Regions from separate parts of the Blautia sp. TF10-30 genome, predicted to be linked through region 1. Evidence: riboswitches for the same ligand, from Rfam matches in the RefSeq annotation. Region 1 holds a riboswitch; the other holds the start of a gene.
What was found. Region 1 has a riboswitch for cyclic di-GMP ahead of DXD02_RS15765 (sensor histidine kinase). Riboswitches for the same ligand answer to the same signal wherever they lie in the genome.

Region 1 (3,211 bases):
ATTCGCAGGAGTATCTGGAAACCATCCGTGCCGACGGGTATGCCACTTCTTTTTCCTATGTGGAAGACTGCATGAAGGTGATCCGTCAGTATGAACTGACAAGATTTGATGAAGGGGGATGTGAGGCTATGGCAAAGACTGCTGAGAGTGTTCTGGATGTGATGAGGGGATGGCTGGGATTCAGTGAGGCCAATGGAAAGTTTAGGGAGATTATTGACTTGTATAATAGTGTGAAGCCGCTTCCCAGAGGATATGCGGTGCAGTATTCGGATGAATGGTGTGATACCTGTGTGTCTGCTGCAGGGATCAGGGCAGGATGCAGTGAGCTGATCGGCAGGGAGTGCGGCGTGGAGGAACACGTGAAGATCTTCAGGGAGATGGGGATCTGGATCGAAGACGGAACCATCACGCCGGAGCCGGGTTATGTGATTGTGTATAACTGGGACAAGGCCACACAGCCGAATGACGGGTACAGTGACCATATCGGTTTTGTGGAGGAGGTTTCCGGTGGGAATGATTACTGCTATTGAAGGTAACCGGGGTGAAAAGGTTGACAGAAGGGTGATCCCCCTGGGATGGGGATATATCCGCGGATATGCGGCTCCGCAGTATGAGAAGGCTGTGAAAGGAACCAGCGGGAATCCTGGTACAGGAAAGAAAAGTGTGGAAGCTGTGGCGAAGGAAGTGATTGCCGGAAAGTGGGGGAACGGCGAGGACAGAAAGAAGAGACTGCAGGCTGCAGGGTATGATTATCCGGCAGTGCAGGCGAAGGTGAATGAGCTGGTGAAAAGTAGCAACAAAAAGAGTGTGGAAACTGTAGCAAAGGAAGTCATTGCCGGAAAGTGGGGGAACGGCGGGGACAGAAAGAAGAGACTGCAGGCTGCGGGATATGATTATGGGGCAGTGCAGAGAAAAGTGAATGAGTTGATGAGATAGTAGGAAGCCTGCTGTTGTCTGTGGAGAAATCTGCGGATGATGGCAGGCTTATTTTTTTGTTTGAGGTTTCAAACTTTTATGTGACAAACATAACTGTCTGTGCTATTATAAAAACGATATAAGCGAAAATGACTTTTGCGGAAACGAAAGTATCTTTATATTTTTTTATCCGTATACTTCCTATAATGGGAATGAATACTTGCAAAGTTGATTACTAATATTTTTTCATTATTACAGGTACAATAAGAACATGTAATAGCGGAAATGAGGTATAGTTACTTGCAGATAGAGAAGTATATTGCGGATAAAATAACATTTTTGTGTGAAAAGCGTGATATCAATAAATATAGATTATCGCAGCTGTCGGGAATTTCCCAGTCATCACTGGGAAGAATCATGGCGCAGGAAAACCTGCCGTCGCTGATTACACTTGAAAAAATATGTGCAGCTTTGGACGTGACATTATCACAGTTTTTTCAGGAAGGTAATTCAGAGAATCTGACAGAAAAACAGAAAGAAGTTTTAAGGATATGGAACAATCTGAGTACAAATGAGCAGGAAACAGTAATGTCAATGCTGCGTGGACTTCGGAAGTAGGAGAACAGTTCGAGTATATGTATCGGCTGTTCTTCTTTTGTTTTTAGGCGTTAAAACGGTAATGTTTTTCTTGTACATAGTCGAGCATTAGAGTATAATAAAACCAGTTTTTTTTCATATGTTTAAAAGCTATAATAAGAAAAACGGCAAAACAGATGAAAGTCTGCGACGCAAAGCTATAGGGCCTGTAAAATGGTAGCCAGTTGCCACGTTAAAGATGCATTGTCTGCAATGACAATGCTTTTTTCATTTTTGGAGATTAAAAAGAAACTAAAACAGGCAATAATTGGTGGCTGCTAAAATATAAAATGAAGTAGATAAAAACGCAGGTGTAAAGGAAATCGGTTATGTGGAAGAAAATTAAGTCAGCACAGGAACGAAAAAATACATTTAGGATAAAAAAAGAGTTATGGATACCGGTATTTGTATTGATGATCGGTTTGGTTGTTCTGGTGAATATAGGCATTCGTGCGGATAGCAGTCAAAGGTATTTGATAAGGTCAAGAGCTGAATTAAACGCAGTAACGTATGCAGATCATATGAAGGCTGATATCGTGAGGGGAATTGATATTACAAATAGTTTTGAACAGATTGTTATTAGTGAAAACGGAAAAATTTCCATGTTCTCGAAAGTTGCGGAGAATATGATGGCAGATTATGTCCAGAGTATTCAGATCGCACCAGACGGCGTAGTGACTGAGATTTATCCGGAAGACGGAAATAAGGCTGGAAAGATAGATCTTATTCATGATAAAGAACGAGGAAAGATATCTTGTTATGCCAGAGACAATGATGTGATAACCATGCAGGGACCATTTTCTTTGAAACAGGGTGGAACGGGGATTGCTGTAAGAAATCCGGTGTATGTGGAGCAGAAAAATGGCGAAAGGACATTTTGGGGATTTACAATTGTAATTATTCGTGTACCGGATATATTCGCTGATTCTATAAAGTCACTTACCGATTTTAGCTATGAATATAAGTTGTCTAAAAGTATTGCACCGTGGGATGAAACATACGAAGAAGTGTATGGCTCAGGTGTGGAAATGATTGATCCTGTCACATATACTTTCGAATTAGGTGACAGTCAATGGGTTCTGGAAGTGATGCCTGAAAACGGATGGAATAGCAATGAAAAGTTATATAGACTATGGGGCTGCGGTTTACTGATTGTTTTGCTTTTAACTGGATTTGTTTTTATGATTATGTTACTGCACAGGACACAGGAATCGGAAAACACAGTAGTGAAATTAAATAAAAAACTGCAGAAAGCATTGGAGCAGGCGAAAACAGCCAGTGTTGAAAAATCTAATTTTCTGTTTAATATGTCACATGATATACGTACTCCTATGAATGCAGTTATTGGTATGACGTCATTAATAAGACATGATGCAGGAAATAAAGATAAAGTAATAGAGTATGCAGATAAAATAGATGTTTCATCCCAGCATCTGTTAGGGATTATTAATGATATTCTGGATATGAGCAAAATTGAGGCAGGAAAAACAGTTTTTAAATACGATGATTTCTCTATTCTGAATTTTATACAGGAAATCAATAATCTATTTCATTCACAGATAGATGAAAAGAAACAGATTCTTACAACAAAGAAAAATATCCGACATGAGTGGGTGAACGGGGATCAGCTTCGCCTGATGCAGATTTTCAGCAACCTGCT
Region 2 (3,211 bases), on a different contig from region 1:
CAGAGCGGAACCCAAATGTTAGCTGGACTCTTGAAAAACCATGTTTGCAAACCGGTGATTTTGATTAGCTGTCAGCTAACAAAAATCGGATTGTGTTAGCTGGAAATGGATCATTTTGAATGGAATTTCATGCCACGAACGTGATTAGAAAATAAGAAAAGCGTTCGCTGTCAGCTAATCCAGCTAACATTTTCGAACGCTTTGAAGCCCGTCGCCAAGAGGATTTGAACCTCCGACCCCTCGCTTAGGAGGCGAGTGCTCTATCCAGCTGAGCTATGACGACACATGCCGCAAACCCTTGATTTTACTGGGTTTCTGGGATTTTTCCCTTCGGCCATATATAAGATTATCAACTCTTTTTCGAGTTGTCAATCTACAGATTTTTTTACTTTGGTAACATTAGAACGTTCCCCAAATTGGGGAATGCTTTGTTGTCACCTTTGGCATTTTTCAGAATAGATTCGAACTGAAAGTTGTTTTTCATTTTTTCCCTTTGGGGAATGCCTCGGCTTTCTCTTAGGAGGGGGACGCTCTATCCTGCTGAGCTACAGAAACAAGAATTATAAATGTTTCAGCCAGGTCAGAAACAAAAATATTATACTATATTTTTGCTGCTTTTTCAAGACGAAACACATACTTGCGATTCCGCAGTTTACTTCAGGAATTTTCCATTGTGAGTACCTGATAAATTCTCTTATAGGCTTTTTCATAGGTCCAGCAGCCTTCGACATTGTTGTAGTATTCATTATTTTTTTCGACAACATATTCTAAATCGTTTTCTGTTATGAGTCTGTATTTCATCGTACACCTCCAATGTTAAAAACAGTAATCTGCCAAAATCCAGAGGTCATTATATCATATTCCGATGGGAAAGGAGAAGAGAGTCTTACAGCAATGAATTAAAATAAAAAAAGAATCTCGGCAAAGCAGTCGAAAGGCTGTGACGCAAAGCTACAGGGCCTGTAAAATGGCAGCCAGCTGCGTAAATATGGAACATTTCTTATAAAATAAATAGGGAGAAATGACTCAAATGCACGGTAGGAGAATCTATGGTGCTTTTTTATTGCCTGCGAAAAGAAAATACGAGAGGAGGAGTTTGCATTTTCCCGCCATCCGGCGATCACCGCATTTACGAGCATGAACGTGGAGACACCGACCATCATGGCGTATCTGTTTGACCACCCGCTGTATCTGGTGGCACTGATTGCAGGTGTGCTGCTGTTCTGCTTGCGGAGGATAATGCACTGAATGCAGAGGTTGCGACGGAGCTGCTTGGAAGCTTCGGCCTTGTCGTGGACTGGGCGGAGAATGGTTCCAAGGCCGTGGATCAGTTTGAAGCGTCGGATCCGGGAAGCTATTTTGCGATCTTCATGGATATGCAGATGCCGGTGATGGATGGCATCGAGGCGACGAAAAAAATTCGAAACAGTGTGCGTGAGGACAATGATGTTCCGATTTTTGCGATGACAGCAAATACCTTTGCAACGGACCGCAAGCGGTGCGCGGACGCGGGCATATTCCGAAACCGGTGAATTTAAAAGAGATTCAGACGACGCTGGACGAGAAAGTGCGGACGGCATGCGCCGGATAACGGGACGGATTAATAACAGAAAAATTTGGAGAAGGGGCTCTACTGCTTTGGATTGCAGTGGAGCCTTTTTATGGTGTATCATAGGAAGTAAAAGAAAACAGGGGAGAATCACGGAATGGAAATTGCAGAAAATATCACATGGACCGAGGAACTGGAAAGGCTGGATGTGCTTCTTTCGCAGGGGCAGTTCGAGCTGCTGCTTCCGGGTGAGCGGTACGGGGGAGGAGAAAAGGAGATCTGGCTTGTCTATCTGATGAACGATGCGGCAGAGAGCTTTCTCGTTTTTCATGACGCGGAGCTGACGGGAACGTATCAGAAGGAATACGAGGGAGAAATAGATGCTGCACTGGAAAAAGACGGGGAGCAGTACGTTCTGATCGTGCGGCAGAAAGAGACGGTGTGCACGCTGTTTTTCAGCCGCCTTTCACTGGAAGTGCATCTGTTTGATTACGGAAAAACGGGTCATTTCTGGGTGGACGGATACGAGTATCTGCGGCAGATTGAGTTCCGTATTGCGATCCTGCGGGACAAGCTGGAATACCTCGGCGAGGCGTTCTGCACCGAGGAAGAAATGCGTCTGGCATCGCTGGCCAATTTCCCGCCGCTCAATTTCTGCTGCTACCCGGCCGTGCCGGATCAGTATCTCGTACCGTCATGCCCGTGGTGGGAAGCGACGGAAGAGGCAATTACGGAGATGAAAAAACTGGCATCGGAGGCAGGCGATAAAGTGCTGCTGTGGTATCTTGCACTTTATGAAAAATGGCAGGGAAAACTCCTCGCAAAACAGATCGCAAAACTGCTGCATACGAGCCGCCACGCGAAAGTCGTGGATTTACTGGAAAAAAAACTGGCCCGCGAAGCACAGAATTATCCGAAACGACGCTTCACCGGCGAAGAAGGAACCCAGATCCGAAAAATCCAGGAGCAGGCAATGAAACGGAAAAAGATACTGGAAGCCGAAGGAAAACGCGCATCATTGCTGCGCGAGGAGCCATTCTTTTATGCACGGGATTCGGTGGAATATAAGGTCCATCTGATGATCTGGGGAACGAGAGGGAAAGAGCGGGTTGTGGAGGTTGAGACGTTTAAAATTTCCAGAACGCAACGGCAATGATCAGCTCCTTTACGGATGAGCCGGAAGTGATTCAGTTTTAATACCAGTAGACAAGAAGTCCCCCGCTTCTAAAGTGGTGGGATGAATTGTTAAAAGAAACATAACGGCAGTGGCGGGCGGAGAGAAATCGGTATCCTCCACAGACATGAGGCAAGTCACAGTCGAACTATTTTCGACATGTCAGACTCCGTGAAAATACCGACTGTGAATTGAAACAAGGGATAAGGTAAAATAGAAAGCGCTTATTTGAGGCGGGAATGAAATCTCAAATAAGCGCTTTTTCTATACGCTGCCGCCAAGTCAGGCTGCGGGCAGTTTATAATATTTCGATGTATGCTGGCGGTAGAGCAGCAGCAATCCGCGGATGCAGAGCTCGATAGCCATGGCGATCCACATGCCGCGCAGGCCGAGCGGGGTGATGAGAAGCACCGCGAGACCGAGGCGGATGACCCAGATGCTGCCAAGGTTCAGAAGGCTTGGCACAAACGTATCGCCTGTTCCGCGGA

Region 2: linked by a shared signal. The riboswitch ahead of DXD02_RS14990 (response regulator) and the one ahead of DXD02_RS15765 (sensor histidine kinase) in region 1 are both predicted to bind cyclic di-GMP.

Annotation. Positions count from the first base shown of each region.
Region 1 is NZ_QUKM01000003.1:289,744-292,954, reverse strand. It holds partial or broken gene DXD02_RS05250 (hypothetical protein) at 1-2, shown strand, start outside; gene DXD02_RS16070 (hypothetical protein) at 514-936, shown strand; gene DXD02_RS05245 (helix-turn-helix domain-containing protein) at 1,201-1,533, shown strand; cyclic di-GMP riboswitch class I at 1,669-1,744, shown strand; gene DXD02_RS15765 (sensor histidine kinase) at 1,881-3,211, shown strand, end outside.
Region 2 is NZ_QUKM01000026.1:7,248-10,458, reverse strand. It holds tRNA gene DXD02_RS14995 (tRNA-Arg) at 210-283, opposite strand; gene DXD02_RS15515 (hypothetical protein) at 658-801, opposite strand; cyclic di-GMP riboswitch class I at 911-986, shown strand; gene DXD02_RS14990 (response regulator) at 1,224-1,532, shown strand; gene DXD02_RS14985 (DUF3878 family protein) at 1,707-2,705, shown strand; gene DXD02_RS14980 (MATE family efflux transporter) at 3,006-3,211, opposite strand, start outside.